4 regions of the Streptomyces sp. NPDC050164 genome follow, and region 2 is predicted to be linked to each of the others. Evidence: riboswitches for the same ligand, from Rfam matches in the RefSeq annotation. Region 2 holds a riboswitch; each other region holds the start of a gene.
What was found. A riboswitch is a leader RNA that binds a small molecule or an ion and turns the genes downstream of it on or off. The one in region 2 is predicted to bind cyclic di-AMP.
Positions count from the first base shown of each region.

Region 1: it holds a riboswitch for cyclic di-AMP, as region 2 does, so the genes downstream of both, ACIBNA_RS07740 (M23 family metallopeptidase) here and ACIBNA_RS29605 (transglycosylase SLT domain-containing protein) in region 2, are expected to answer to the same signal.
Region 3: it holds a riboswitch for cyclic di-AMP, as region 2 does, so the genes downstream of both, ACIBNA_RS00850 (NlpC/P60 family protein) here and ACIBNA_RS29605 (transglycosylase SLT domain-containing protein) in region 2, are expected to answer to the same signal.
Region 4: it holds a riboswitch for cyclic di-AMP, as region 2 does, so the genes downstream of both, ACIBNA_RS18840 (transglycosylase family protein) here and ACIBNA_RS29605 (transglycosylase SLT domain-containing protein) in region 2, are expected to answer to the same signal.

Region 1 covers NZ_JBITJK010000004.1:2,416-10,108, forward strand. The annotation lists gene ACIBNA_RS07730 (PrsW family intramembrane metalloprotease) at 1-476, shown strand, start outside; partial or broken gene ACIBNA_RS07735 (aldo/keto reductase) at 556-1,482, opposite strand; gene ACIBNA_RS07740 (M23 family metallopeptidase) at 1,564-2,595, opposite strand; cyclic di-AMP (ydaO/yuaA leader) riboswitch at 2,607-2,763, opposite strand; tRNA gene ACIBNA_RS07745 (tRNA-Met) at 3,053-3,126, opposite strand; gene ACIBNA_RS07750 (hypothetical protein) at 3,424-3,630, shown strand; gene ACIBNA_RS07755 (dihydrofolate reductase family protein) at 3,752-4,918, opposite strand; gene ACIBNA_RS07760 (MarR family winged helix-turn-helix transcriptional regulator) at 5,008-5,523, shown strand; gene ribA (GTP cyclohydrolase II) at 5,666-6,307, shown strand; gene ACIBNA_RS07770 (MarR family winged helix-turn-helix transcriptional regulator) at 6,423-6,938, shown strand; gene ACIBNA_RS07775 (SpoIIE family protein phosphatase) at 6,958-7,693, opposite strand, start outside.
Region 2 covers NZ_JBITJK010000027.1:35,105-42,797, forward strand. The annotation lists gene ACIBNA_RS29590 (ATP-binding cassette domain-containing protein) at 1-532, opposite strand, end outside; gene ACIBNA_RS29595 (outer membrane lipoprotein carrier protein LolA) at 574-1,824, opposite strand; gene ACIBNA_RS29600 (polyprenyl synthetase family protein) at 2,056-3,066, opposite strand; cyclic di-AMP (ydaO/yuaA leader) riboswitch at 3,569-3,744, shown strand; gene ACIBNA_RS29605 (transglycosylase SLT domain-containing protein) at 3,750-4,529, shown strand; gene ACIBNA_RS29610 (HAD family hydrolase) at 4,493-5,350, opposite strand; gene ACIBNA_RS29615 (GNAT family N-acetyltransferase) at 5,543-6,607, shown strand; gene ACIBNA_RS29620 (glycosyltransferase) at 6,627-7,693, shown strand, end outside.
Region 3 covers NZ_JBITJK010000001.1:164,348-172,040, reverse strand. The annotation lists gene ACIBNA_RS00865 (esterase/lipase family protein) at 1-498, shown strand, start outside; gene ACIBNA_RS00860 (M23 family metallopeptidase) at 604-2,256, shown strand; gene pcrA (DNA helicase PcrA) at 2,307-4,787, opposite strand; cyclic di-AMP (ydaO/yuaA leader) riboswitch at 5,078-5,251, shown strand; gene ACIBNA_RS00850 (NlpC/P60 family protein) at 5,260-6,432, shown strand; gene ACIBNA_RS00845 (hypothetical protein) at 6,544-7,557, shown strand; gene ACIBNA_RS00840 (hypothetical protein) at 7,535-7,693, opposite strand, start outside.
Region 4 covers NZ_JBITJK010000012.1:129,327-137,019, reverse strand. The annotation lists gene ACIBNA_RS18865 (SurA N-terminal domain-containing protein) at 1-482, shown strand, start outside; gene ACIBNA_RS18860 (nucleoside triphosphate pyrophosphohydrolase) at 566-1,579, shown strand; gene ACIBNA_RS18855 (hypothetical protein) at 1,611-1,994, opposite strand; gene ACIBNA_RS18850 (cytochrome P450) at 2,086-3,351, shown strand; gene ACIBNA_RS18845 (transglycosylase family protein) at 3,494-4,408, shown strand; cyclic di-AMP (ydaO/yuaA leader) riboswitch at 4,637-4,815, shown strand; gene ACIBNA_RS18840 (transglycosylase family protein) at 4,820-5,497, shown strand; gene eno (phosphopyruvate hydratase) at 5,763-7,043, shown strand; gene ACIBNA_RS18830 (septum formation initiator family protein) at 7,148-7,624, shown strand; gene ACIBNA_RS18825 (DUF501 domain-containing protein) at 7,671-7,693, shown strand, end outside.

The sequences.
Region 1 (7,693 bases), on a different contig from region 2:
TGGTGCCCATCTTCGGGCTGCTGACGTGGCTGGTGGTCTGGACACGGCAGCGGGAGCTGAAGACCGTACGGACGGAGCTGCCCGCCTACGCCGTGGCCGGGTGGCTGTCCCCGGTCGAGCCGTACGCGCTCGGCTCGATGCGGGCCCGGCGGATCGCCCGCCGGTACGCCCGCCGCCACGCGGGCAGGGCGGCGGCGCGGGAGGTCGCACAGTATGAGGCGTACGCGACGTCCCTGGCGTTCCTGCGGCACCGGGGCCGCCGCGGCCGCGCCGGTGCCGACTTCGTCGTACGGGAACGAGAACTGCTGGACGAACTGTGGCGCCGCCGGGAGGCCGCCCGCCCGGCCCTGGACTACGCCGCGCGGATCACGGCCCCTCCGGTACCGGTGGCGGCCCCGCCCTGGCCGGTGTACGGCGCCTACGGATACGGCTATCCGACGACGCCGTACCCCGCGTACAACCCATACCGGTCGTAATCGAAAGCTCAGCCCCCGGAGCAGGAGACTCAGCCCGGGGGGGCAGAAACCGCTCAGGCCGAAGCCCCCGAAGCATCGGAAGCCTCCCGATCTCCGCCTCCGTCAGCGTCAGCTCCCCGACCCCGACCAGCGCCGGCAGCTGCTCCACCGTCCGCGCGGAAGCGATCGGCGCCGCCACCGTCGGCTGGGCCGCGAGCCAGGCAAGGGCGACCGTGGCGACGGGGACGTCGTGGGCCGCGGCGATCTCGTCGAGGGCGTCGAGGACCCGGCGGCCCCGCTCGGTCTCCAGGTGCCCCGCGGCACCGCCCGCCCGCGCGCTGTCGACGGTCGTACCGGGCCGGTACTTGCCGGTGAGGAAGCCCGACGCGAGCGCGTAGTACGGGACGGCCGCCAGGCCGGTCCGCTCGACGAAGTCCTGGAGCTCGCCCTCGTAGGTGTCGCGGGAGACCAGGTTGTAGTGGGGCTGGAGGGCCACGTACCGGGCGAGCCCCTCGCGGTCGGAGAACTCCAGGGAGGCCCGCAGCCGCTCCGCGGAGATGTTGGAGGCGGCGATGTACCGCACCTTCCCGGCCTTCACGAGTTCGTCGAGCGCGCCGATGATCTCCTCCACCGGCACGTCGGGCTGGTCGAAGTGCGTGTAGTAGAGGTCGATGTAGTCGGTACCGAGGCGCCGCAGGGAGGCGTCGGCGGCGGCCTTGATGTTGGCGGCGGACAGCCCCTGGTACTCGGGGTGCTGGCTGACCTTCGTGGCGACGACGACGTCCGCGCGGTTGCCCCGGGACGCGAGCCACTTGCCGAGGACGGTCTCGGACTCACCGCCCTGGTTGCCGTCGGCCCAGGCCGAGTAGACGTCGGCGGTGTCGACGAAGTTGCCGCCGGCGGCCGTGTACGCGTCGAGGACGGCGAACGACTGTGCCTCGTCGGCCGTCCAGCCGAATACGTTGCCGCCGAGGGCGAGCGGGAAGACCTCGAGGTCGGAGGAGCCGAGCTTGCGGAGAGAAGTCATGCTATGTGTCAACGACCGTACGGGAACGGCTCATTCCACGGCAGACGCAAAGCTCCCGTAAACACCGCTCCCCGCACGGGATCAGACGTTCAGGCCCTTGCCCCGCAGCCACGCCAGCGGGTCGACCCCGTTGGTGGACCCACCGGTGTGGACCTCGAGGTGCAGGTGCGCCCCGGTGACGTTGCCGGTCGCACCCACGCGGCCGATGACGTCACCCGTGCTGACCTTCTGGCCGACGCTGACGCCGATGGACGACTGGTGCGCGTACCAGATCTCCGTGCCGTCATCGAGGGTCAGGACCGTCTTGTAGCCGTAGGAGCCGTTCCAGCCCGCCTCCGTGATGGTGCCGCTGTGCACCGCCTTGATCGGCGTGCCCGTGGGGGCGGCGAAGTCGAGGCCGGTGTGGTAGCCGGAGGACCAGTAGGCGCCGGCCTGACCGAAGGTCGAGGTGATGGTGTACGCGGAGGTCGGCAGCGTGTACTGCTTGGCGAGGGCGGCGAGCCGCTCGGCCTCGGCCTTCTTCCGGGCCTCCTCCTCCGCCTTCCTCTTGGCTTCGGCGGCCTTGGCCTTGGCTTCCTCCTCCGCCTTGGCGGCGGCCTCCGCGGCCGCCTTCCGGGCGGCTTCCGCGGCGTCCTGCGCGGCCTTGGTCTCGATCTGTTCCTGCTGGTGCTCGGCCTGCGCCATGATCCGGGCGCGCAGCGCCTCACCGGCGCCGGAGGTGCCCTGCTCGGTGTCGGCGGTCACCGTGCCGAGGTCGCTGAGCGGGGTGGCGGAGCCTTCGGGGGTGTCGTCGTCCGCAATGAGGGAACCCACCGAGGGCAGGTCCGAAACGGAGATCGACACCGGCGGCTTGCCGGTCTGGGCGCTGGCCATGCCGCCCGCGCCCACGGCGGCTATGACGCCGACGCCCAGGACGGTGGAGCTGCGGGCGAGTCCGCCGCCGCGCTGCTTGGTGACGCGATGCCGGCCGCGGACGGGACGGATGGACTCCGCGGTGGGGTTCCATTCCTGGAACGGGCCCTCGTCGGTGCGGTGACCGCCGTAGCCGAAGGTTTCGGTGTCGCGCTGGTTCGGCGCGGACGGGGCCGCGGGGGCAGGCCGGTTGGACGCCACGTGGGCGTACTCCTTTCCTTCCTTCTCGCCTACCGGGTTAGCTGACGGGTTCGGAGCAGGAAGGTCTCCTACGCGCGTATATCGGCCGTGCTTCCACGGCGGCATACGCCCGATTCACCCCAAGTGGTGGTTCCCCGGTTCCCTTTCGGGATTCGGCGCGTGCGCACGGAGCCGCCTTCTGTGACGGCTGGGACGACCGCGCTGCGTTATCGAACGTTAATAGACGCGCGGTGGGGATTCCAGCGATTCCTCTTGATCATTAACCTTTTTCGCGCGGACACACCTGCCACGACCGGCGCAAATCGGGCGAGTTGACCGCTATGCAAATGACTCACGAGGTTTGACGGTGTGTCAGTTGTTATGCGCAGCGGTGCGATTCACTCACCAACAGTAATGTCGGGATCGGGAAATACACCGAGGGCCGGAACCCTTTCGGATTCCGGCCCTCGGCCTTCAGTAGCGGGGACAGGATTTGAACCTGCGACCTCTGGGTTATGAGCCCAGCGAGCTACCGAGCTGCTCCACCCCGCGTCGTTGTGACTCCAGTGTACGCCATCCGCGGGACAGCTCGCGCACACCCGGTGCTCAGCGGCCCGGGTTGCCCGCGTGAGTGAGGGTCTCCCAGGCGGTGAACAGGTCGTCGGTGCCGGCGGGCCCGGCACTGCGCAGGTCTCCTGGGTGACGCCGTCCCGGAAGCGCTCCAGGGCGTGGCCGAAGGCCCGGTGGTCGTCGAGAAGAACGGCGATGGCGATGACCGCTTCGGTCGCCACGAGGTCCCAGCCCCCCGTGAAGTCCGGGTCTGTGGCGGCGACTTCCGGGAGATGGGCCGTGCGCAGCATGCCCTCGAAGCGCCGCACCCGCTCGGCGGGCCAGTCCCTGCCGCGCGTGTGCCGCACGATCTTTGCGGCCCTGGCCCAGACCGACCCGGTCGAGCCGGCCTGCACCGCGGTGTTCTCCCCGGTGTGCCGACGCAGCGTGGCCGACCTCCGGGTCGGCGGCCCCGCAGGAGGAGACGAGGAGGGGCGAGCGCGGTGAGCAGGAGCGCTGTCGTACCGGCCCTGGAGGCAGCGCGACCCGGGAGACGGCGCGACCCGGGAGACGGCGCGACCCGGGAGGCGGCGAGGCCGCACGATTTGTTGGGCCGATCGGCCCGCGCTCAGTGCGGCAGGTGGCGGTTCGGGGCCTTGGCCCGCTCCTCGTGCTCCGGGAGGACGACGACCTCCACACCTCCGGCCGCGAGCACGCCGCTGCCGTCGGCCCCCGCCACGAAGGTGTCCGGCTCGCGCCACGCCGTGACCACGCGTCGTACGCCCGCGTCGAGGATCAGCCGGGCGCAGGGTGCGGGGCGGGAGGCCCGGCGGGCGCAGGGCTCCAGGCTGCTGTAGACCGTCGCGCCGGCGAGCCTGGGGTCGGCCGGGCCGGTCTTCGCCAGGGCCACCTCCTCGGCGTGCGCGACCGGGTCGCCGCCCTCGCGGGAGTGGCCGCGGGCCAGCTCCGTGCCGTCGGCCGCGACCACCACAGCGCCGACGCTGAACGCCGTGTCCGAGGGCGGGCACTGTGCCGCCAGTTCGCAGGCGAGGGCCAGCCAGCGGTGGTCGGCGGCGACGGGGAGGGGGCCGGTGCCGGGAGCGGTCGGCTCGTAGCGCATGAGCACCACGTCCTCGATCCGCCGGGTCTCCAGCAGCCGGAGCCGGCCGGACTGGTAGCCGCCGGGTCCGAAGAGGCGGGGCGCCTCGGGGTCGCCCACGAAGAGCGGGGCGAGGACCAGCTGGAGTTCGTCGGCCAGGCCCTGGGTGAGGAGCTGGGTGTGGATCAGGCCGCCGCCCTCGACCATGAGCCGCCGTACGCCCCGGACGTCGTGCAGGTGGGTGAGGAGCCGCCGCCAGTCGAGGTCGGCGCCGAGCGGGACGATGTCGGTGGCATCGGAGGCATCGGTGGCATCGGTGGCATCGGTGGCGAGGCCGAGGGCACGGGCGCGTTCGGCGCCCTTGTCGGTGGTGTAGAGGACCTTCTCGCCGCCGGTGTGCCAGAACCGTGCCGCCGGGTCGAGGTCGCCGGAGCCGCTGACGGTGACCTTGAGGGGGTACTCCGGCCGGCCGGCGGCCGTGCGGGCGGCTCGCCGCTCGGGGGAGTTGACCAGCAGGCGCGGGTTGTCGGCGCGGACGGTGCCGGCGCCGATCAGGATCGCGTCGACGGACGCCCGGACCTCGTCGACCCGGTCGAAGTCGGCCGGGCTGGACAGGAGCAGGCGTTCGGGGCCGGTGTCGTCCAGGTAGCCGTCGAGGGAGACGGCGGCGGACAGCAGGACGTACGGGTGGGGCATCGACGCTCCCGGCTCGTGGAAACTCGTGGCGAACGGCGGACTGACGGGACGGGCTTGGTTCAAGTTTGAAACAAACCTACACTGGCGGCATGACGACTCGCTGGCTCACCCCCGAGGAGCAACGCGCCTGGCGCGCGTACATCGCCGCCTCGCTGCTCCTGGAGGACGCGATCGACCGGCAGCTCCAGCAGGACGCCGGCATGCCGCACCTGTACTACTCCATCCTGTCCGTGCTGTCGGAGTCCCCGGAGCGGCGGCTGCGCATGACCGATCTCGCCGAGCGGCTGAAGATCACGCGCAGCCGGCTGACGTACGCGGTGACGCGGCTGGAGAAGGACGGCATGGTGCGGCGTGAGGCCTGCCGGTACGACAAGCGGGGCAGTATCGCGGCCCTGACCGACGACGGGTCGACCGTACTGGAGCAGGCGGCGCCCGGGCATGTCGAGACCGTGCGGAGCTTCCTGTTCGACCGGCTCAGCGAGGAGCAGGTGGGACAGCTGGAGGAGATCTCCCACGCGATCGCGCAGGGGCTCCAGGAGGAAGGGACGCGGCCGGCGTCGGACGACGTGCCATGGCGACGGAGGTCCTCCACGGCCTGTTCGTGAGCCACGTCACAACGCCCCTCGGCCTCGTTGCTTCAAATTTAAAGCAAGGGTAGGGTTCCGGACGTGGATCTGCTTCAAATCTGAAGCAGCCTGCAAGCCGACGGCTGTGCAGCCGAACAGGAACGGAACCCGGAGGCCCCGCATGCCCGACACCCCCGCTGTCATCGCCACCCCGCGCTCCCGCGTCCGGGTCCCGCTGCGCTTCCACGACGGTTACGAGGTCCACGCCGAAGTCGTCACCTTCCACGGTCTGGCCGACGGCCAGGAGCACGTCGCCGTCGTCCTGGGCAAGCCCGGCGCGGTCCCGCTGGTGCGGCTGCACTCCGAGTGCCTGACCGGGGACGTGTTCGGCTCGGCCCGCTGCGACTGCGGTCCGCAGCTGCGCGAGGCCGTCGAGCGCATAGCCGAGCGCGGCGGCGTGCTCCTCTACCTCCGCCAGGAGGGACGCGGTATCGGCCTCTACAACAAGCTCGACGCGTACGCCCTCCAGGACGAGGGCCTCGACACCTACGAGGCGAACGCGGCCCTGGGACTGCCGGAGGACGCCCGCGACTACACGGCGGCGGCCCAGATGCTCCGGGCCCTGGGCATCGGCGAGCTGGACCTGCTCTCCAACAACCCCGACAAGGCCCTTCAGCTGCGCGACCTGGGCGTGGACGTCCGCGACCGCGTCCCCACGGGCGTCTTCACCACCGCGCACAACGTCCGCTACCTGCGCGCGAAGGTCCTCCAGACCCAGCACACGCTGCCGCTGGCCGCGCTGACGGGGCTCAGCGCGGGCTGAGCCGCCCGGCCCGGCCAGGCGCCGAACGAGGCGGCTTGCCCCTCGGCTCATCGGGTACAGCCTTGAAAGAGGGCGACCTCCGCAGTACCCGGAGCTTATGGAAAGTGACCGTTTCGTGACCGATCTCGGCGGCCCCGGCGACCCCCGGGCAAGGAGACCGGGCGATGGCCCGCAGGCCGTCGCGGCACAGATAGCCGACGCCGTGGAGAGCCTGACGGCGCTGTGGTCGGTCGCGGCCCAGGACGCGTCCCTGCGCCTGTCCCTGCACCAGCTGCGGGCGCTGCGCACCCTGGAGGCGGCGCCCGGCCTGAACCTGACGGCCCTGGCGGACCGGCTGGACATCGGCCTCCCCACGGCCAGCCGCCTCTGCGACCGCCTGGCGGCGGCCGGCCTCCTGGAACGCTCCCCGCACCCGGACACCCGCCGTGAGGTACAGCTGTGGCTCACCACGCACGGGCAGCATGTCCTGGGCGACGTCGCAGGTCGCAGGGCACAGGCCCTGGCCACGGCGCTGGCGGCGATGGAACCGGCGGAACGGGTGGCGTTGAGGCGGGGGCTGCGGGGGTTTCTTGCCGCGCGGGATGCGGAAATCCCGCGTGACGACGAGCCCGACCCGACTGGCGGACCGTAGCGGCGGCAAGTCCGGTCGGTCAGCCCCCCGAGCCATGACGGCTCCCCCCACCGGCGCCGCCGCCACCCAGCACCGCCACACACGTGTCGTCCCCTACCGGACGAGCCGCGCTGCCCGCGTCCCGGAGGACCACCGCGGCCACCGCCGCCGGGTCGCAGCCGAGGAGCACGGCGTCGTCGGGTGGTGTCCAGCGGGCGGGCAGGCCGTCGCTGTGCAGGAGGAGCAGGCTGTCGTCCTGCCACGGCACGCGCTGCACGCTCACGGACGCCGGGACCTGCGCGCCCACGATGCCGGGCTGGGACAGCATCGCCTTCCAGGTGCCGTCGGTGCGCAGGCGGGCGCTGACGTTGCCGATCCCGGCGAAGTGCAACCGCCCGGATCCGAGGTCGAGTTGGGCCACGGCGACGGCCGCGCCCCGGGTACGGCGCAGGACCCGGCCCAGATGCCGCAGTATCTCGGCGGGCGGCCGGTCGGCCACGCCGTGCAGCGCGTCCACGGCGGCCCCGGACGCCTCGGCGGCCTTGGGTCCGTGACCGAGCCCGTCGGCGAGCAGCAGGGTCAGGCGGTCGTCGGAGCACACCCGGCTCCAGGCGTCGCCGGAGTACTCGGCCCGGCCGAGGGGGACGTTGACACCACCGGCGCGCAGACCCCGGGCGGGCGTCCGATGCCGGCCGGCGGGGGGTTCGTGGTCGATGCGGGCCACGGCCACGGTGCCCCGGCCGGGGGCGCTGTGCAGGTCGAAGTCGTTCGCTATG
Region 2 (7,693 bases):
CGAGCAGCCGGCGCGGCTGGAGCAGCGCGGCCGCGAGGCCCAGACGCTGTTTCATGCCCAGCGAGTACGCCTTGGCCTTCTTGCCCGCGGCGGCCGTCAGGCCCACCCGGTCCAGCGCGGCGGCGACCCGGGCCTTGCGGGTGCGCGGATCGGCGGCCGGGTCGGCGCAGTCGTAGCGGATCAGGTTGTCGCGGCCGGAGAGGAAGCCGTACGGGGCCGGGCCCTCGATGAGGGCGCCGACGTGCGGCAGCACGGCGCGGGTGGCCCGGGGCATGGGCTGCCCGAGCACCCGTGCCGTGCCGGAGGTGGGTTCGATGAGGCCCATCAGCATGCGGATGGTGGTGGTCTTGCCGGAGCCGTTGGGTCCGAGGAAGCCGAAGACGCTGCCCGCCGGGACGGTCAGGTCGAGGCCGTCGACGGCGAGTTGTCCGCCGCGGTAGCGCTTGGTGAGCGCGCGGGTGGCGATGACCGGTTCCCCGGCCTCGGCCCGCACGTCGCTGTGCTCCCGCTCCGCGGCGGACGGTTCACCCATCGGCTTCCTCGTTCTCTCCGAGTCCCGTAGGAGTACTGGACTTAACTCCCGGCGTCGGCCGCCTTCACGAGCGCGTCCTTGGTGACCATGCCCACGTAGACCTTGCCGTCGTCCGTCATCAGGGCGTTGACCAGGCGGGTGGAGAAGACCGTGCCCGAGCCGAACTTGCCGGTGACCTTGTCGCCGAGCGAGTTCACGAAGCCGCCGAGGTCGCCGCCGGCCTCGCCGGAGGGCATGCCCTCGCCGCCGGTGTCGAAGGTGGCTATGGAGTTCCAGCCCTCGCCGATGGTCTTCATTCCGTCGAGGCCCTTGCCGAGGTTCTCCTCGGACTTCGGGGCGTGCTTGCGCGCCTCGCCCTTGTCGAAGCCCTTGCCAGAGGCCTTGTCGGAGGCCTTGTCGGAGGCCTTGTCGGAGGCCTTCTCCTCGGTGACCTTCGCGCCCTTGGGCGGGGTGAAGTCGAAGGTCGACGCGGCCGGCTTGGCGAAGCTGACCTGGGTGAAGCCCGCGTCGACGACGGCGGCGCCGCCGCTCGCCGGGGTCAGCGTGAACTTCAGCGGCATGCCGGTCTTCGCGTCCACGGCCACGGTGACCGCACCGACCGTCGTGCCGGACTGCTTCGGCTTGATGAGCAGCTTGTAGGCGTCCCGGCCGGCGACCTGGGCGGTGCCGTCCACGGTCACGGAGGTCGTGTCGTCGACGGCCTTCAGGGCCTCCTCGGCGAAGTCCTTCGGCGTGGCCGGCGGCTGCTCCTTCTCGTGCCCCGGGCTGTCGGAGGCGGTGCCGTGGTAGACCTCGTTCGACTTGCTGTCGTAGCCCCAGACGTCCTTGCCGTTGTGGACGATGCTGTACTCGGCGGCGTTCTCCAGCAGCGACAGCTTCTGCTTGTCCGGGCCGTCGGCCGCGACGCGCAGGGTGTGCGTGCCGGAGGCCAGTTCCGTGAGCTTGGCCGTCGGGTCGGCGGAGGAGGCGCCCTCGCCCTGGCCCGCGGCACCGGACATCAGGCTGCTCTCCAGCCCGCCGAGGTCCGGCAGGCCGAGGTCCGTGCTGATCTTCACCGTGCCGGACAGCTGCTGGACGTCCGACTTGGCCATCTTCTCGATGAGCTGCTGTGCGGTGATCTTCGGGAGGTCGGGGTCACCGGAGTCGGCGAGTGCGGGGACCAGCCCGATCGTCGCGGCCGCCACCCCCATCACCGTGACCGGGACGACGTACCGCGCGGCTTTGCGCCGCCCGGAGCGCTGCTCGTCGACCTCCCCGCCGGTCGTGCTGTCGTCGGATGCGTACGGTGCCATGTGTGCCCTACCTCCGTGGTCGGCGGCGGCTGTCCGTGTCGTCCACGCACTCGTCCCTGAGCCGCCATTCTCACCCGAAGTGGTGAGGAGTGGTGTTTTCCGTGGTGTCCATCTGACCAAATCGGCCAGGGAGATACGTCAGACCCCGGGCTCAACTCCACGTACTGCTGCGGTATGACACGAGAGGGCGACTTCTCCCCCGACCCGTAGGGGTCGTACGGGGAAGAGGCGCTAGCCGGCCCGGTGCACCACCGCGTCGGACAGCTCCACCAGCGCCGTCTTCGCGGTGCACTCGGGCAGCGGCGCGAGCGCCGAGCGGGCGGCCTGGGCGTAGCGGATGGTGTCCTGGCGGGCCTGTTCCAGCGCCGGGTGGGCGCGCAGCAGGCGCAGGGCCTCGGCGTGCCGGTCGTCGTCGGTGAGGTCGGAGTCCAGCAGCTCGCACAGGGCGATGTCGTCCGCGAGCCCGAGCCGGGCGGCCCGCTCGCGCAGCCGCAGCACCGGCAGTGTGGGGATGCCCTCGCGCAGGTCGGTGCCGGGGGTCTTGCCGGACTCGTGGGAGTCGGAGGCGATGTCCAGGACGTCGTCCGCGAGCTGGAAGGCGACGCCGAGCCGCTCGCCGTACTGGGTCAGCACGTCCACGACCGTCTCGTCGGCGCCGGACATCATCGCGCCGAACCGGCACGACACCGCCACCAGCGAGCCGGTCTTGCCGCCCAGCACGTCCAGGTAGTGCTCGACCGGGTCGCGGCCGTCCTGCGGTCCGGCCGTCTCCAGGATCTGCCCGGTCACCAGCCGTTCGAACGCCTCGGCCTGCACCCGCACCGCCTCCGGGCCGAGGTCGGCCAGGATGTGCGAGGCGCGGGCGAAGAGGAAGTCGCCGGTGAGGACCGCGACGGAGTTGCCCCAGCGGGCGTTCGCGCTCGCCACCCCGCGGCGCACGGCGGCCTCGTCCATCACGTCGTCGTGGTACAGCGTGGCGAGGTGGGTCAGCTCCACGACGACGGCCGACGGCACGATCCCGGGCGCGTGCCGGTCGCCGAACTGGGCGGAGAGCATCACGAGCAGCGGACGGAACCGCTTGCCGCCGGCCCGGACCAGGTGCTGGGCGGCCTCCGTGATGAAGGGCACCTCACTCTTGGTGGCCTCGAGCAAGCCTTCCTCGACAGCCGCCAACCCGGCCTGGACATCGGCTTCCAGAGCCTGGTCCCGCACGCTCAGCCCGAACGGCCCGACGTCGGTCACGAGGGGTCTCCTGTCTGCTGGTGTCTGCCGGTGATTACGCGGTTTGTCGATAGGTCGCTGCCATCACTCGAGTCAGCGTATCCGGTCACGTTTCGATCACCACCAGCGCCCATGGTTACAGGCCGGGTGGTATCCGATCACGACCGCAATGTTTTCGATCGGCTCATAAGAACAGACATTTATCGACTTACCAGGAGATAGTGGGCTATGCATGATTTGCCGCGTTGAGTAACTGAATTCCCGTTGGTGGAAATTGCCCCATGGACTCGTGATCAGTGAGTTGAATCACGTTATCCCCCGTGACGCCCCACTCCGACACCGGCCCGTACCTCCTTCCGCCGAACGCCAGTTGAGCCTTGGCTCTCGCAAAGGATCAAGCGGCTCATATGCCCCTGACCAAGGTCGACCGGCGCAATGTGTGACTCCGGTGCTTGTTCCCGACATGTGCTCTCGCATACGTTCCGGGCCTGTCCGGCGGACGCCGAATCCTGCCACCGCCCGGACTCCCCACAAACCCACTCACTCACGCAGGGCAGGAGCGGGGGACCCAGGTAAGTCGCCGGTCCGCGCAGCGGAACGGCTCGGGGTGAAGCCGCGTACGGCACACAGTGCCGTGGGCGGCCGGGCACCTCCCGGCCCGAACCCGACAGCTCACCTCGCAGGCGCCGGAGAGGAACATCCCCATGCCCCGAGGCAAGCACCGCCGCCCCAGAACCAATCCGCTCACCCGTCGTGTCGTAGCCGCAGGCACCGGCGGAGCGGCACTCACCCTCCCGCTCCTCGGCGCGACGCACGCCAGCGCCGCCCAGCCGGCCCAGAGCGCGCCCGCCGCCGCACAGTCCGTGCCGCAGGCGGCCCAGCCCGCCAAGTCCCTCACGTATACGGTGTCCAAGGGCGACACGCTCTACCGCATCGCGGACAAGTACGACGTATCGGGCGGCTGGAAGCAGCTCTACAAGGACAACCGCGCCGCCGTCGGCGACAAGCCGCAGCTGATCCACCCGGGTCTGAAGCTGAAGGTGAAGACGGCCAAGGCGGACGCCGCGAAGAAGACGGCGACCAAGTCCTCCGCCCCCGCCAAGCCGGCCGCGAAGCCCGCCGGCGGCGTCGCCGAGGCCACCCAGGCCTCCGCGAAGACCTACGCCAACAACCTGGACGGCTGGATCCGCGAGGCGCTGGACATCATGGCGCAGAAGGGGATTCCGGGCTCGTACGACGGCATCTACCGCAACATCATGCGCGAGTCGTCCGGCAACCCCCAGGCGATCAACAACTGGGACTCGAACGCCGCCAAGGGCACCCCGTCCAAGGGCCTCCTCCAGACCATCGACCCGACCTTCCAGGCCTACCACGTGGACGGCACGTCGTGGGACCCGTACGACCCGGTCGCCAACATCACCGCTGCCTGCAACTACGCGGCCGACCGCTACGGCTCGATCGACAACGTCAACGGCCCGTACTGAGCCGTCTGAGCCGTCCCGCCCAGCAGTCGTTCGAGGACGACGGCGATGCCGTCGTCCTCGTTCGACAGGGTGACCTCGTCGGCCACGGCCTTGAGTTCGGGATGGGCGTTGGCCATCGCCACGCCGTGGGCGGACCAGTCGAACATCGGGATGTCGTTGGGCATGTCGCCGAAGGCGACGGTGTCCGCCGGCCGCAGCCCCAGGTGCTCGGCGGCCAGCGCCAGGCCCGTCGCCTTGGTGACGCCGCACGGCTGGAGCTCGACCGTGCCGGGCCCCGACATCGTCACCGTCGCCAGCGACCCGACCACCGAGCGGGCCGTCGCCGCCAACTCGTCGTCGCTCAGGTAGGGGTGGCGCAGCAGCACCTTGCTGATGGGCTCGCCCCACAGCTCGTCGCGCCGGTCGACCCGCACGGCGGGCAGGGTCGGGTGCGGCATGAGATAGCCAGGCTCGATGAGCGTGAGCCCGTCGACCCCGTCCTGGTCGACCGCGGCGTACACCTGCCCCACCTCGGCCTCGATCTTGCCGAGGGCGGTCTCGGCCAGCTCCCGGTCCAGGGTGATGGACCACAGCAGCCGGTCCGCGCCGGCGTCGTACACCTGCGCGCCCTGCCCGCACACCGCGAGCCCCGTACAGCCGAGGTCGTCCAGGAGCGGCCGCACTCTCGGCGCCGGCCGGCCCGTCACCACGAGGTGCTGGGCACCGGCGTCCGCCACCCGCGCGAGCGCGGCGAGGGACCGGTCGGACAGGGTGTCGTCGCCGCGCAGCAGCGTCCCGTCCAGGTCGGTGGCGATGAGTGAATATGCGATGGGTGCGGCCATGATCAGAGAATACGGACAGCGCGCCCTTTCGTTTCACCGTGCGGCGGACGCCGATTGCCCGGTTGAAGGCCTCTGCACCAGTTGGCAACAACATGGTCCGCTACCTACCCGTGGGGCCGTCTCGGGCGGTACCTTCCAAGTGTCCAGGGGGGACTTGATCGGGGGGTCAGGTTGAGCAGTGGGCGCATACGTGTGGCTCGGCCCGGGGAGCTCGGCGAGGGGGAGAAGGAGCGCTGGCGCGCGCTGCGCGCGGCGTCGGAGACACCGCGCAACCCCTTCATGGAACCGGAGTTCACCGAAGCCGTCGGCCTGGTGAGGCCGCAGGCGCGGGTCGCGGTGGTGTACGAGGGGCTGGAGCCGGGCGGCTTCCTGCCCCATGAGCGGGGCCCGTTGGGGCAGGGCCGGGCGATCGGGCTCGGCGTCTCGGACGCGCAGGGCGCGATCCTGCGGCCCGGACTCGATCCGGACACGGGTGAACTGCTGCGGGCCTGCGCGCTGTCGAGCTTCGCCTTCGACAACCTCGAGGCCGAGCAGCGGCTGTTCGTCCGGTACGCGGCCGAGGAGCACGCCACCTACGTCATCGACGTGGAGAAGGGTTACGAGACGTACGAGTCGGTGCTGCGCGCCCAGTCGCCGAAGTTCCTGAAGACCACCCTGGCCAAGGAGCGCAGGCTGGGCCGGCAGGTCGGCGAGCTGCGGTTCGTCTTCGACGAGCGCGATCCGGCCGCGCTGCGCACGCTGATGGAGTGGAAGTCGGCGCAGTACCGCAGGACGGGCCGCCGTGACCGGTTCGCCCGGGAGTGGATCACCCGGCTCGTGGGGCGGCTGGCCCAGACCCGGGCGCCGGAGTGCAGCGGCACGCTGTCCGTGCTGTACGCCGGGCAGCGGCCGCTGGCCGCGCACTTCGGGCTGCGCTCCGCCTCGGTCCTGGCCTGCTGGTTCCCGGCCTACGACCCGGAATTCGCGAAGTACTCACCGGGTCTGGTGCTGCACCTGCGCATGGCCGAGGCGGCGGCCGCCGAGGGCATCGGCATGCTCGACCTGGGGCGGGGCGCGGCCGAGTACAAGGACGCGCTGAAGACGGGCGAACTGCCCGTGTACGAGGGTGCGGTGACGCGTCCGGGAGTGGGCGCGGCACTGCACTGGCTGAGCCGCGAGCCGGCGCGCCGCGCGCACAGCTTCGTCCGCGGCAGGCCACGGCTCGCGTCGCTGGCCACGCGGACCCTGAAGGGCGCGGCTCGGCTGCGCCGTACCTGACGACGAGGGGGGAGGGCGCATGACCCGTTCGGCACGTGCGCAGGAGGAGATACGGCGGTTCCTGGACATCGGGGCGGTGCAGGTCGCCGAGTTGGACCTCGACGGTGACGAGGCGGTGCTCAGACCGGGCCCGGGGAGTCCGCCGGTGACGCACGGCGAGGTGTTCGTGCTGGTCAGACAGGGTGGGCGGCCCGTGGGGACGCTGCTCGGGCGGGTGCCGGAGGGGGCGGATGCGAAGTCCGTGCTCGCGGCGCGGGCGCGGGCGGAGTGTGCGCCGGGGCCCGCGCAGGCTCGTGGACCCGGAGCAGCCGGTGAACCGCCGTACACGAGTGTCGTCATCGCCACCCGGGAGCGTGCCGGACAGCTGGCCCGGGCGCTGGACTCGCTGCTGGAACAGGACCATCCGCGGTTCGAGATCGTCGTCGTGGACAACGCTCCCGTGACGAGCGAGACGCGGGAGTTGGTCGAGCGGAAGTACGCCGAGCGCGTGCGGTACGTCTGCGAGGCGGTGCCCGGCCTCGCGGTCGCGCACAACACGGGGCTCGCGGCCGTGCGGGGCGAGGTGGTCGCCTTCACCGACGACGACGTGGTCGCCGACCCGCGCTGGCTGAGCGAGCTGACCGCGCCCTTCGCCGCCGACCCGGGACTCGGGTGCAGCACCGGGCTGATCCTGCCCGCGCGGCTGACCACCCCGGCCCAGGTGCTGCTGGAGAGCCACGGCGGCTTCGCGAAAGGCTTCACTCCAAGGACGTACGACCCGGCGCGTCCGCCGGGAGACGAACCGCTGTTCCCGTTCACGGCGGGGCGGTTCGGCTCCGGTGCCAACATGGCCTTCCGGACGGCCGCCCTGCGGTCCGTCGGCGGTTTCGACCCGGCCACCGGTGCCGGCACGGCCGCCCGGGGCGGCGACGACCTCTACGGCTTCGTCCGCGTCCTCGCCGAGGGCCACCGGCTGCGCTACACCCCGTACGCCCTGGTGTGGCACCACCACCGGGAGACCTGGCGGGACCTGGAGACCCAGGCGTACGGCTACGGCGCAGGACTCACCGCCTATCTCACCGCGGTGCTCGTGAACCGCCCCGCGCT
Region 3 (7,693 bases), on a different contig from region 2:
GAACTGCTCGGCCGGCATATAGAGGAGGTCTGCGAGCGGACCGGCGCCCCGCAGGTCGACGTCGTCGGGCACAGCCTCGGCGGCCTGATTGCTCGTTACTACGTGCAGCGGCTCGGCGGCGACACGCGCGTGCGGACCCTCGTGACGCTCGGCACGCCGCACTCGGGCACCCGAGTGGTGCCCTTGGCCAACGCGCACCCCATCGTGCGCCAGATGCGCCCCGGCTCACCGGTGCTCGAGGAGCTCACTCGGCCGGCCCCGGGCTGCCGTACGCACTTCGTCAGCTTCTGGAGCGACCTTGACCACGTGATGGATCCGCTGGAGACGGCCTGTATCGACCATCCCGATCTGACGGTTGAGAACGTGCGCGTGACCGGCATCGGCCATCTCGCCCTGCCCGTGCACCCCGCCGTCGCCAACGGAATACGGCAGGTTCTCGACACGGCCCGCCCGGGTGAACCGTCCGCCGGCCGGACCGGCGGTCTGACGGTGGCCTGAGACTCGTCATACAGCCGGCACACAGCGTCGAAGCCTCGATCAGCCTCGAACAAACTTCGAACACAGGGCCAAACCCGTGCCCGCAGTCCGCCAAAACACGGCCGAATGCCCCTTTCCTGCGCGCGCGAAACCTGCCGAAGATTGTCGTGCCCGCGTACCGCCGGGTACAGTCGCCGCACTGCTCTGGCAGCCCCTGTTGTCGAGGCGAAAGAGAAGTTGGTGAACGACCGTCACCCGTCGGGGACCATGACCCCGGCTCCGGCTTCCGACGCCGACTCGGCGCATTACGCGTCGTACGGCACCCAGGAAGCCCAGTACGGCGACTTCACCACGTACAGCGACTACGCCGCCACGGGATTTGACACCACCGGCACCGACGGCACCGGTTTCGCCGCCACCGGCCACACCACCGCGACCTTCGCCACCGATCCCCTCTTCGGCGACATGCCGGGCACCGGCCACGACTCGGGCACGTACGACACCGGCCATTGGCCCACGGGTGCGCACGAGAACCCGCACTACGACGCGTACGCGGCCCAGCATCACGCCGGCTACGACACCGGCGTCTACGACACGACGTCCTGGACGGCCGAGCAGCAGCCGCTCTCGGTCATCCCGCCGCAGGCCACCTCCCCGGACAGCACTGGGCAGTGGGACGCCGGTGCCTGGCTCCAGCCCGACCAGTCCGGCAATCCGGCCGACCAGACCCAGCAGTGGGAATGGGGCACGCAGGCCTTCGACACCGGTGCCTACGACGCCACGCAGTGGAACACCGACGGCGCCGCCGCGCCGGCCCCCGACGCCTACGAGCAGCACGGCGAAACCTTCGAGCAGCACGAGACCGCGACGTTCGAGCAGGTCGCCTACGACGAAGCCGCCGGGGCCGCCTATCACGACCCCGCCGAGGACGGCGGCGAGCCGGTCGCCACCGGCGAACTGCCCACCGTCGCCCCGCTCCTGGACGGCCAGGAAGAGGCCGGCCAGCGCGCCGCCTCACGGGCGGCCTCGCGCGCCGGGTCCCGTTCCCGCCGCCGTACGCCCCCCAAGCGCTCGGCGCTGCTGACCATCGCGGTGCCCTCGGCATGCGTGATGGGCGTCGCGGGGATCGCCGCCGCCTCCGTCGGCAGCTTCACCGACGACGGCGCCGTGGAGGCGCAGACGACCGCGGCGGACGCGCAGCCGGTGAAACCGGCCGCGGCCAACAACAAGCTGGACACGCAGCTCCAGAGCCTCGCCGCCGGCGCCGACGACTTCGCCGACCGGGCCAGCCGTACGCAGGAGCGCATCGACCTCAAGGCCCAGCAGGCTGCCGAGCGCAAGCGGGCGGCGGAGGAGGCGGCCCGCAAGGAGCGGCTGCGCCCGAAGTTCGCCCTGCCGGTCGCCCGGCACGGACTCAGCGCCTACTACGGCCAGTCCGGCATCAACTGGATGTCCCTGCACACCGGCATCGACTTCCCCGTCTCGTACGGCACGACCGTGATGGCCGCGACCGACGGAACCGTCCGCACGCAGTGGAACAGCGCGTACGGCAACATGATGATCGTGACCGCGAAGGACGGCACGGAGACGTGGTACTGCCACCTCTCCACCTACACGGTCCCCTCCGGTACGACCGTGAAGGCCGGCGATCCGATCGCGCGCTCCGGCAACTCCGGCAACTCGACCGGCCCTCATCTGCACTTCGAGGTGCGCCCGGCCGACGGCTCGCCGATCGACCCGCTCCCGTGGCTGCGCAGCCACGGCATCGACCCGACGTAACGTCCCGGCAGCCCCCGCCCGTCGGACGAACGGGGGCTGATCTCATACGGCTACAGCTTCTCCACCGGCGCGTACCGCAGCAGCAGCCGCTTCGGCTTGGTGTCCCCGAAGTCGATGGTCGCCTCGGCGTTCCCGCCCGTGCCCTTCACCGCCACGACGGTCCCGAGCCCGAACTGGTCGTGCGTGACCCGGTCCCCGACCGCCAGCGACACGACCGGCTTCTCGGAGGTCCGGCGCGTGGCGAAACCGGACGCGCCCGACGCCGACGAACGCGAACGGGACGACGACAGCGAGGCCGCCACCCCGGAGACCGGGCCGGAGGACGCGGGCGCGGTCGCTCCCGTCCGCTTCCACTCCACGTAGGCCGGCGGGATCTCCTCCAGGAAGCGGGAGGGCGGGTTGTATGACGGCTGGCCCCAGGCGCTGCGCAGGGTGGACCGCGTCAGATACAGCCGTTCCCGCGCGCGCGTGATGCCGACGTACGCCAGGCGCCGCTCCTCCTCCAGCTCCTTGGTCTGGCCGAGGGCGCGCATGTGCGGGAAGACGCCGTCCTCCATGCCGGTCAGGAAGACGACCGGGAACTCCAGGCCCTTGGCGGTGTGCAGGGTCATCAGCGTGATGACGCCGTCGCCGTCCTCCTCGTCGGGGATCTGGTCGGAGTCGGCGACCAGTGCGACCTGCTCCAGGAAGTCGGACAGTGTCCCCTGCTCCTCCTCGCCGCGCTCCTGCTCGAACTCCATGGCGACGGCGGCGAGTTCCTGGAGGTTCTCGATCCGGGTCTCGTCCTGCGGGTCGGTGGAGGCCTGCAACTCGGCGAGGTACCCGGTGCGTTCCAGGACGGCCTCCAGCACCGTGGCCGGTCCGGCGCCGGACTCGACGATCGTACGGAGGTCCTCCATCAGCGTGTTGAACCGCTTGACGGCGTTGGTGGAGCGCGCGGCCATGCCGTACGCCTCGTCGACGCGCTTCAGTGCCTGCGGGAAGCTGATCTTCTCCCGCTGGGCGAGGGCGTCGATCATCGCCTCGGCTCGGTCGCCGATGCCCCGCTTGGGGACGTTGAGGATCCGGCGCAGCGGCACCGAGTCCTCCGGGTTGGCCAGCACGCGCAGGTAGGCCAGGACGTCCCGGACCTCCTTGCGCTCGTAGAAGCGGACGCCGCCGACGACCTTGTAGGGCAGGCCGACGCGGATGAAGACTTCTTCGAAGACACGGGACTGGGCGTTGGTGCGGTAGAAGACGGCGACGTCGCCGGCCTTCGCCTCGCCGGCGTCCGTGAGGCGGTCTATCTCGTCGGCGACGAACTGCGCCTCGTCGTGCTCGGTGTCGGCGACGTAGCCGGTGATCGTGGCGCCCGCACCCGCGTTGGTCCACAGGTTCTTGGGGCGGCGGGACTCGTTGCGCTCGATGACCGCGTTGGCCGCGCTGAGGATCGTCTGGGTGGAGCGGTAGTTCTGCTCCAGCAGGATCGTCGTCGCGTCCGGGTAGTCCTCCTCGAACTGGAGGATGTTGCGGATCGTCGCGCCGCGGAAGGCGTAGATCGACTGGTCGGCGTCACCCACCACGCACAGCTCGGCGGGCGGGATGTCGTCCGGGCCCGGCGGTAGGTCGACGGGGTACTCAAAGGTGCCGACGAGCTCCCGGACGAGGGCGTACTGGGCGTGGTTGGTGTCCTGGTACTCGTCCACCAGCACGTGGCGGAAGCGGCGGCGGTAGTGCTCTGCGACGTCCGGGAAGGCGCGGAGCAGGTTGACCGTCGTCATGATCAGGTCGTCGAAGTCGAGGGCGTTCGCCTCGCGCAGCCGCGACTGGTACATCGCGTAGGCCTGGGCGAGGGTCTTCTCGAAGCCGTCGGAGGCCTGGGCGGCGAAGTCCTCCTCGTCGATCAGCTCGTTCTTCAGATTGCTGATCTTGGCGCTGAAGGACTTCGGCGGGAAGCGCTTGGGGTCGAGGTCCAGGTCGCGGCAGACCAGGGCCATCAGGCGCTTGGAGTCGGCGGCGTCGTAGATCGAGAAGGAGGATGTGAAGCCGAGCTTCTTGCTCTCCCGCCGCAGGATGCGCACGCACGCGCTGTGGAAGGTCATCACCCACATCGCGTTCGCCCGCGGGCCGACGAGCTGCTCGACGCGCTCCTTCATCTCGCCGGCGGCCTTGTTGGTGAAGGTGATCGCGAGGATCTGGCCCGGGTGCACGCCCCGCTCGGCGAGCAGGTGGGCGATGCGGTGCGTGAGCACGCGGGTCTTGCCGGAGCCGGCGCCGGCCACGATGAGCAGCGGGGAGCCGGAGTGGACGACGGCGGCGCGCTGGTTGTCGTTCAGCCCCTCCAGGAGGGCGGCGGTGTCCACCACCGGGCGCGGGGCGCCGTCGCGGTAGTAGGCGTCCCGGTCCGGCGGCACGTCGAACTTCCCGCCGAACAGATCGTCCGGAACCGGCTCCGGAGAGTGATCGTCCTCGGGTGGCGGCGGGGGCTCGTCCGCAGGGCCCCGCTGGGCCTGGAGGTCCGCCAGGAAGCTGTCGTCAAAGAGGCTGCTCATCGCTCTCCGAGTCTAGGGCGCCCCACTGACAGCCCGCCGCCGCCCTGAGAACATCGCCGGAATGACCCCCTCGTCACCCTGCACCCCCGCATGGTCACAGCCTGCTATGGCCGTCACAATTATGACGAAGTCGTGACCAACCCCCCTCCACCGATGCCTCTCGGCGACGCTCTCGGGTAAGGTCACGAAAATGTATCGGGCATATCGCCCATCAACCTTCACAAGGGCCACACGAGTTGGCTACCGTGCGGGCAGGCCGCACGACCCCCACCGGCGAACGTCGCCGGGCCGCGCGGCCTCCGCCGAGTCCGGTATGCCGTAGCGGCAGCCGGAGCCGGGGACCCAACCGAGAACTCTGGGGTGAATCGGCCCGACTCCCTTTGCGGAGACGGCCGTAGGGCAACCCTTCCGATGTACCCGCCCGAACCCGACAGCTAACCCGGTAGGCGGAGCACGGAAGGAGTCGCCTCCCTTGGCGTCGCACCGCAAGTCGCGTCCCGCAGGTACGCGCGTCGCAGGCATACGGACCCCCGCCCTCGCAACGGCGGCCCTCACGTCCGTGGCCCTGCTCTCCCAGTCGGCCAACGCAGCCCCCGAGGCCGACGGCAAGCCGAGCCTGGAGGAAGTCGAGAAGAAGGTCGACGACCTCTACCGCCAGGCAGAGTCGGCCACCGACAAGTACAACGCGGCCAAGGAGAAGACCGCGAAGCAGCGCAAGCGCGTCGACACCCTCCTCGACGGCGTCGCGCAGCGCACCCAGAAGCTCAACGAGGCGCGGGAGAAACTGGGTTCCTTCGCCGCCGCCCAGTACCGCACCGGCGCCTCCGTCCCGGACACGGCGACGTTCCTGCTCGCGGACACCCCGCAGGACTACTTCGACCGGACCCAGCTGATGGACCGGATGACCGGCCGTCAGAAGGAAGCGGTCGACGACTACGTCACCCAGCAGTCCGAGACGATGAAGGAGCGCCAGGAGGCCACCGAGAGCCTCGAGACGCTCAACGAGACTCAGGGCGACCTGAAGACGGCCAAGGCCACCGTCCAGCGCAAGCTCGCCGACGCGCGCGAACTGCTGTCGAAGCTGACCGCCGAGGAGAAGGCGCGGCTCGCGGCGATCGAGAGGGAGAAGCAGCAGGAGGCCGCCCGCAAGGCCGACGAGCTGGCCCGGCAGCAGGCCGCGCAGCAGCAGGCGCAGGAGGAGGAGGCCGCCCAGCAGCAGGACAGCGGTTCCTCGTCGGCGGGCTCCGGCTCGTCCACCTCGACGGCCCCGGCCGACTCCTCGTACGCCACCAAGGCCGAGAAGGCGCTCGCCTTCGCCCGCGCCCAGATCGGCAAGCCGTACGTCTGGGGCGCCGTCGGCCCCGGCTCCTACGACTGCTCCGGCCTCACCCAGGCCGCGTGGAAGGCCGCCGGGGTGACCCTGCCGCGCACGACCTACGACCAGGTCGACGCCGGCACCACGGTCCCCGTCTCCCAGGCCCAGCCCGGTGACCTGGTCTTCTTCTACGACGACATCACCCACGTCGGCATCTACATCGGCAACGGGATGATGATCCACGCCCCGAAGCCCGGCACCTATGTGCGCGAGGAGTCGATCTACTACGACGGCGAGTCGTCGATCCACAGCGTGGTGCGGCCGGCCTGAGGGCCCGTACGTCACCGAGGGCACGCACGCGTGGTGGTACTCGCGTGTTTTCGAGGCGCACGCGTGCGTGCCCCGCTCGTCACGCGCGCGGCGCCTCCTAGCCTTGGCCACATGCCCGGCCCCTCCCCCTCCACCGCCTGGTGGGCGCAGCGAGCGCCGTCCGCCAGTGCCGCCGTGCTGGCGACCGGCACCCTGTCGGTCGGTCTGGATCTGGCGGGGTACGACGTCCTCTCGCGCATCGCCATCGGTCTGGCCTGCGCGGCTTGGCTGATGCTCGCCGCGGACTTCACCCTGCGGCTGCTGCTCGCCGGCACCAGGTGGCGGGCGTACGCGGGGGTGCCGGGCCTCCTGGACACCGTGGCGACGGCCGCCCTCACCACCGTGGCGGCGACGGCCGTCCTGGGCGCCGGCTTCTCGGCGTCCGGCTCGCAGTCTCTGGCAGCCGCACTGCTGGTGCTGGCCGTACTGCTCTGGCCGCTGCCGCTCGCCCTCCCCGCGCAGGACGGGGAGCGGCGCGGGCCCGGGACGGTGTTCGCGCGCTGCATGGCCACCCAGGGCCTCGCCGTGCTCGCCGCCACGCTCGCCGCGGAGGAGTCGGCGGCCTGGCTCGCGCACGCGGCGCTGGTGCTGTTCTGGCTCGGGCTCGTGCTGTATGTCCTCGCCCTGGCCCGTTTCGATGTGCGGCAGGTGGCCGAGGGGCGCGGCGACCACTGGCTCGCGGGCGGGGCGCTCGCCATCTCGGCGCTGGCCGGGGCGCGGCTCATCAGCTCCGACAGCGCACGCCTGTACCTGTGGAACGACGACGACCGCGGCGTCCTGCGCCATGTGACCGCCGTGCTGCTCGTGCTCGCACTGGCCTGCTACGCCGTCCTGCTCGCCGCCGAGTTCCTACGGCCCCGGCCCCGCACCGACATCCGCCGCTGGGCGACCGTGTTCACCTGGGCCAAGACGGCGGCGGCCGCACTGGCCGTCGCCGCCACCTTCGACGTCTCCTGGCTCGACGGCCTCGGGGAGGTCCTGCTGTGGGTCGCGGTGGCCGCGTGGCTCGGGACCACCGCCTGGGCGGTCGCCTCGGCCCGGGCCTACGTCCTGCCCGGCCGGGTCAGGTCCAGAGAACGGCGATGAAGACGTTCGCCGTGGTCAGCGCCCCGACCAGGCCGAACAGACCCTTGTCCACCTTCTCGTCGTCCCGTTTCACGTAGACCAGACCGAGGATCACTATCAGCAGCGCCAGCTTCACGCCGATCTTGATGTTGTTCAC
Region 4 (7,693 bases), on a different contig from region 2:
CGGCCCAGCGGGCGGCCGTGCAGGGCGACGCCCAGTACCAGCAGGCCATCGCCGGGACCGGCACGCTCACCCGCGACACCCTGCACACCCTGGTCCTCGACCGGGTCCTGCACCGCGCCGCCGCGGACGCCGGTGTGACCGTCACCCGCAGGGAGATCCAGGAGATGCGGTCCGGCCTGGAGGAGCAGGCCGGCGGCGCCAAGCAGCTGGAGACGACCTGGCTCCAGCAGTACGGCATCCCGCCGCAGCGCCTCGAAGAGAACCTCCGCCTCCAGCTGGAGGCCCAGAAGCTCGCCGAGAAACTCGGCACCGACACCAACCGCCCCGAGTTCTGGAAGGCCCTGTCCGAGGCCTCCAAGGACCTGAACGTCGACCTCAACCCGCGCTACGGCACCTGGGACGTCCAGAAGAGCAGCCGCGCCGACGCCAAGACGCCGTGGGTGCGGGACGTGTCGGCGGCCCAGGCGCAGCAGAGCATGTAGCAGCAGATCATGCAGGGGCCCCCGGTCCACGGGGCCTGTGGATGACTTCTGGGGCTGTCGGCGGCGTGGGATAGCTTCGAATCGTGAACGCCAACAGCCCCGAAGCCACCCCGGGCCCCGAGCAGGCCGCCCCCGGCACGGCCGCCGCCGCGGCCCCCGGCCGTATCGTCCTGCTCACCACCAGCCACCGCGTCGCCCCCGGCCTGCTGTCCTGGCCCGCCTGGCAGGCACTGCACGCGGCCGACCAGGTGCTGTGCGCGGACGGCGCGCATCCGCAGCTGCCGTATCTGCGCGAGGCGGGGATCACCGTCGACGAGGCGTCCCCGACGGCCCAGGAGCTGCTCGACGCCTGCGCCGGCGGCCGCACGCTGGTCGTCGTGGCGACGGGCGAGGGCGAGCCGGCCCTGACGGACGGCCTGGCCCGCCTCGCCGGCACCGGCCGCGTCGCCATGCCCGAGCTGGAGCTGCTCCCCGCCTCCTACGACCTGCCGGGCGCCCGCCTGCTCGATCTCGTCCAGGTCATGGACCGCATCCGCGCCGAGTGCCCGTGGTCGTCCCAGCAGACGCACAAGGGCCTGGCCAAGTACGGCATCGAGGAGGCGTACGAACTGGTCGAGGCGATCGAGGAGGGCGACCGGGACGAACTGCGCGAGGAGCTCGGCGACGTCCTCCTTCAGGTCGTCTTCCACGCCCGGATCGCCGAGGAGGATCCGGAGAGCCCCTTCTCCATCGACGACGTCGCCGCAGGCATCGTCGCCAAACTGATCCACCGCCACCCGCACGTCTTCGGCGACGAGACGGCCACCACACCCGAGGAGGTCAAGGCGCACTGGCTGCGCACCAAGGCGGTCGAGAAGCAGCGCACCTCGATCACCGAGGGCATCCCCCTCGGCCAGCCCGGCCTGGCCCTCGCCGCCAAGCTCGCGTCCCGGGCCCGCACGGCGAACCTGGACATACCGCTCCCGCCCGTCGAGGGCATCGGCTACGACCTGCTGGCCCTGGCCGTCCGCGCGGAGTCGCAGGGCGTCGACCCGGAGGCGGCCCTGAGAGCGGCGGCCCGCGCGTACGGGGACGCGATCAGGGATGGCGAGCGCTGAGATCGGCGGCCGTGGCGCGGCGCCCGGCGGGTCAGTCCCGCCAGTCCAGTTGCGCCTCGGGGATCCCGAGGGAACGGGCGTGGTCCTGTGCCCGCCGACGGCCCTGTGCCCGCCCGTGCGGGTCCTGGCCGCGCGGATAGCGGAAGACCTCACCGGGGAAGACCACGAAGGCCTCGGCGGCGGTGTTGTAGTTGACGTACCAGCCCCCGGTCGGGGACAGGCACGCGGCCAGCCGCTCGGCCAGACGCTCCGCATCGGCCTCCTCCGCGGTGAAGTCCAGGAGGGTCCACCGCGGCGGCTGCCCGGCCGCCGTACCCTCCACTGCCACCCTGGCGATCTTCGTGACGCGCAGCGGGACACCGGCCAACTCGGCCCCGACCCGCAAGCTCTCCGCGATCAGCACGCCTTCGAGCACCCGGTCCTCCTCGGTCTCGACGCGGTGAGAGTAGCGATGACCTCTGACAGCGGCGGCCGGAGCTGCCCCGGGCGCTGCGTAGGGTCGTGGCATGCAACGTGACGTGCCCGGCGTGCCCGAACTGTTTTCCTGGGAGTTCGCCACCGACCCCTACCCCGCCTACGCCTGGCTCCGCGAGCATGCCCCCGTGCACCGCACCAAGCTGCCCAGCGGTGTGGAGGCCTGGCTGGTCACGCGGTACGCCGATGCCAAGCAGGCGCTCGCCGACCACCGGCTCTCCAAGGACCCGGCGCATCATGACGAACCCGCGCACGCCAAGGGCAAGACCGGCATCCCCGGTGAGCGCAAGGCCGAGCTGATGACGCATCTGCTCAACATCGACCCGCCGGACCACACCCGGCTGCGACGGCTCGTGTCCAAGGCGTTCACGCCCCGCCGGGTCGCCGAGTTCGCGCCGCGGGTGCAGGAGCTCACCGACAAGCTCATCGACGGGTTCGCGGAGAAGGGGTCCGCCGACCTCATCCACGAGTTCGCCTTCCCGCTCCCCATCTACGCCATCTGCGACCTGCTCGGCGTCCCCCGCGAGGACCAGGACGACTTCCGCGACTGGGCGGGGATGATGATCCGTCACCAGGGCGGGCCCAGGGGCGGGGTGGCGCGGTCCGTGAAGAAGATGCGCGGCTACCTCGCCGACCTCATCCACCGCAAGCGGGAGGCGCTGCCCACCGAGCCCACCCCCGGCGAGGACCTCATCTCCGGTCTCATCCGCGCCTCCGACCACGGCGAGCACCTCACCGAGAACGAGGCCGCGGCCATGGCCTTCATCCTGCTGTTCGCCGGGTTCGAGACGACCGTGAACCTGATCGGCAACGGCACCTACGCCCTGCTCACCCACCCCGAGCAGCGCGCGCGACTGCAGGCGTCCCTCGCCGCCGGGCAGACCGGCCTCCTGGAGACCGGCGTCGAGGAGCTCCTGCGCTACGACGGCCCCGTCGAAATCGCCACCTGGCGGTTCGCCACGCAGCCGCTCACCATCGGCGGACAGCACATCGCGCCCGGCGACCCGGTCCTCGTCGTCCTGGCCGCCGCGGACCGGGATCCGGAGCGGTTCGCCGATCCGGACGTGCTCGACCTCGCCCGCCGCGACAGCCAGCACCTCGGCTACGGCCACGGCATCCACTACTGCCTCGGCGCCCCGCTCGCCCGACTGGAGGGTCAGACCGCGCTCGCCACGCTCCTCACCCGCCTGACGGACCTGCGGCTCGCCGCGGATCCGGCCGAGCTGAGATGGCGCGGCGGCCTCATCATGCGCGGGCTGCGGACCCTGCCGGTGGAGTTCACACCGACCCAAAGGTGACACGCTGTCAGGACTGTGATCTTCACGTGATCTGCGCGGCATGAACTTGTGACAAGTGATCGTCTGCCGATACGTTCACCCATCAGCGCGGCCGGGCATCCTGCGCCGCGCCGGTCACTGCTGTCTCGCGAAAGGTCTCCGTATGCTCTCCGGGAACGGTCGGCACCGTCGCCCCCGCCAGGCTCCGGCTCTCCTCGTCGCGGCCGGAGTGACCGGCTCCGCCATCGCGATCCCGCTCCTCGGAGCCTCCGGCGCCAGCGCGGCCGACGGTACGACCTGGGACCGGGTCGCGGACTGCGAGACCGGCGGCGCCTGGAGCCAGAACAGCGGCAACGGATACTTCGGCGGCCTCCAGTTGTCCCAGGAGGACTGGGAGAACCACGGCGGCCTCGACTACGCCCCGAGCGCCGACCTGGCCAGCCGGTCGCAGCAGATAGCCGTGGCCGAGAGAATCCTCGCCGACCAGGGGGTCGGCGCCTGGCGTACCTGCGGGCTGCTCTCCGGCCTCGAACAGGACAAGGGCTCGGACGCGTCCGACTCGTCCGCTCCGACGGACTCACCCGGACTGCTCGACTCCCCCGAGTCGGACGAAACCGCCAACTCCGACAAGTCACCTGATTCTGCCGATTCCTCGATACGGGACCAGTCGCAGGAGCAGTCGCAGGACCAGGAGCCCGGCAGCTCCCCGTCGGCCACTCCCGAGAGCGACGAGCCCGCCAAGTCGCCACAGGACGACGGTGCTTCAGCCCCGACCGACACCGGCTCCGGCCGCCACCGCGGCCCCAGCGCCGACGAGGGCGCCGCGGCGGAGGACGGCCGTACGTCCGGGTCCGCGGGACGGCACGCCTCGCGCGGCGGAGAGGCCTCGCGCGAGGCGACGGACGGCTCCTACACCGTGCGCCCCGGCGACAGCCTCTGGTCCATCGCCGACTCCCTTGACCTCAGCGGCGGATGGCGCGCGCTCTACACCGGGAACGAGGCGGCCGTCGGCACCGACCCGAACCTCATCCGCCCCGGTCAGAAGCTCACGGTAGGGGGCGAAGCGGACGAGGAGTAGCCGGTGGGGCAGTCCGGAAACGGCGGCGGAAGTCACCCCGAAACCCCGCGAGTTCACGTCACCGTTCGCACTGAATGTCCCATATAAGACCGGTGAGAGATAGATCTCAGAAGCCCTGATCGTCTTTGAAATTCCGCGGATCGCATGTCTACGGTCATGACCGCTCGCCACCGCGAGCCCCGGCTGCCGCAACGCCGAATCCTGCCAGCGGCCGCACGGGAACAGTCGTCGCGTCAAGCGCCGTAGGCAGGAGCGGGGGACCCAAGGTAAGTGCCGGGCCCGGCGGTTGAGGCAACTCGACGGCAGGTCCGGCTTGGGGTGAAGCCGTGTCCCGGGAGGGACGCGGCCGGGCAACTCAACCGGCCCGAACCCGACAGCTCACCTCGCAGGCGTCGGTGAGGGGATCTCTCCATGCTGTTTTCCGGCAAGGGCACGCACCGCCGTCCGTCCAAGGCCTCTCGGGTCATCGCCATCGCCGGTGTCACCGGTGCCGCCGTCGCCGCCCCGCTGATGGCGGCCGGCAACGCCTCCGCCGCCACCGCCTCCGAGTGGGACACCGTCGCCCAGTGCGAGTCCGGCGGCAACTGGTCCATCAACACCGGCAACGGCTACTACGGCGGTCTGCAGTTCTCCGCCTCCACCTGGTCCGGCTACGGCGGCACCAAGTACGCCTCCACCGCCGACCAGGCCACCAAGGCCCAGCAGATCGAGATCGCCGAGAAGGTCCTCGCGAGCCAGGGCAAGGGTGCCTGGCCGGTCTGCGGCAAGGGCCTGTCGAGCGCCGGCTACAGCGGCGGCGGCTCCTCGAGCGACTCCGCGCAGCAGAGCACCGAGACCCGCGAGACCCAGCAGCAGCCGGCCTCCCGTTCCGAGGAGCGTCCGGCCGCGAAGAAGACCGTCACCACCCCGACCGGCAAGAAGGTCAAGAAGGGCGACGGCGAGTACAAGGTCGTCAAGGGCGACACCCTCAGCTCCATCGCGACCGAGCGCAAGGTCGAGGGCGGCTGGGAGAAGCTGTTCGAGCTGAACAAGGACATCGTCGACGACGCCAACCTCATCTACCCGGGCCAGCAGCTGCACCTGAAGTAAGCAGCGGCCCACCCCCGTCCCCACGGGCTCCCCGCCCCGGTGTGCGTTCCCCCGTGCGCACCGGGGCGGGGTTTTTTCTGCCGGTCTTTGCGATCCGGCTTTGTTCCGTTCGGAAACAATTTACTCTCGGTTCTGTCCATGGGGTGGGCGACCCGGTGGCCGATCGCGCGGAGCCGGTTAGGCTCATGTCGCGAGCCACCGCGGCCCGCACCACGCAGGGTCCGAGCGGCCCGCGTACCCGCGTCACACCAAGAAGGAGATGCTCGTGCCGTCCATCGACGTCGTCGTAGCCCGGGAAATCCTGGACTCCCGAGGCAACCCCACGGTCGAGGTCGAGGTCGGCCTCGACGACGGCAGCACCGGTCGTGCCGCCGTCCCGTCCGGCGCCTCCACGGGCGCCTTCGAGGCCATCGAGCTGCGCGACGGCGACTCGAACCGGTACCTCGGCAAGGGTGTGGAGAAGGCCGTCCTCGCGGTCATCGAGCAGATCGGCCCGGAGCTGGTCGGCTACGACGCCACCGAGCAGCGCCTGATCGACCAGGCGATGTTCGACCTGGACGCCACCGACAACAAGGGCTCCCTCGGCGCCAACGCCATCCTCGGCGTCTCCCTCGCCGTCGCCCACGCCGCCTCCGAGGCCAGCGACCTGCCGCTGTTCCGCTACCTGGGCGGCCCGAACGCGCACCTGCTGCCGGTGCCGATGATGAACATCCTGAACGGCGGCTCGCACGCCGACTCCAACGTGGACATCCAGGAGTTCATGATCGCCCCGATCGGCGCGGAGTCCTTCTCCGAGGCCCTGCGCTGGGGCGCCGAGGTCTACCACACGCTGAAGAAGGTCCTGAAGTCGAAGGGCCTGGCCACCGGCCTCGGCGACGAGGGCGGCTTCGCCCCGAACCTCGGCTCCAACCGCGAGGCCCTCGACCTCATCCTGGAGGCGATCAACGAGGCCGGCTACACCCCCGGCGAGCAGATCGCCCTGGCCCTCGACGTCGCCGCGTCCGAGTTCTACAAGGACGGCGTCTACACCTTCGAGGGCAAGGACCGCTCGGCCGCCGAGATGACCGAGTACTACGCGGAGCTCGTCGACGCGTACCCGCTCGTCTCCATCGAGGACCCGCTGTTCGAGGACGACTGGGAGGGCTGGAAGACCATCACCGACAAGCTCGGTGACAAGGTCCAGCTCGTCGGCGACGACCTGTTCGTCACCAACCCCGAGCGCCTGGCCCGCGGCATCGAGGAGGGCGCGGCCAACGCGCTCCTGGTCAAGGTCAACCAGATCGGTTCGCTCACCGAGACCCTGGACGCCGTCGAGCTGGCCCAGCGCAACGGCTTCAAGTGCATGATGTCCCACCGCTCCGGCGAGACCGAGGACGTCACCATCGCCGACCTGGCGGTCGCCACCAACTGCGGCCAGATCAAGACCGGCGCCCCGGCCCGCTCCGAGCGCGTCGCCAAGTACAACCAGCTGCTGCGCATCGAGGAGATCCTCGACGACGCGGCGGTCTACGCCGGCCGCAGCGCGTTCCCGCGCTTCAAGGGCTGACCCGACCCGTAAGAGGCAGCGTCGTACGTACGTCCCCGTACCCGGTCCCGTACCGTGTCCGGGGACGTACGCGCGTATGACGGTGGAGCGGGAGGCGGACAGACATGGCCGTGAAGGACCGGGACCGGTTCTCCACCGCGACCAGGATCCGGCTGCTCGGCGAGCAGACCGCGGCCCGGGTCTACCGCTCCCAGACCAAGCGCCAGGCCCGCCGCTCCCGGCTCACCGGCCGGGCCGCGCTGCTAGCCCTGGTGATGTGCTCGCTGATCGTGGCCCTGGCCTACCCGATGCGGGAGTACGTCTCGCAGCGCGCCGAGATCGACGACCTCCAGCGCGAACAGCAGCAGGCCCGGCAGCGCGTCGAACGGCTGCGCGACCAGAAGGCGCGCTGGCAGGACGACGCGTACGCCGAGCAGCAGATCCGGAAGCGGTTGCACTACGTCATGCCGGGGGAGACGGGGTTCATCGTCGTCGATCCGCACGCGGCGCGGCAGTCGCACGCCGACCTCGGGGCGGCCGACCGCCCCTGGTACTCCAACGTCTGGGACGGGGTCGACAAGGCCGACGCCTCCGACCAGTGAACGTGACCCGAGACAGCACCCAGAGAAAGACAGCCTGAACACAGTCATGGAAACGCCCCCGCCGACCAC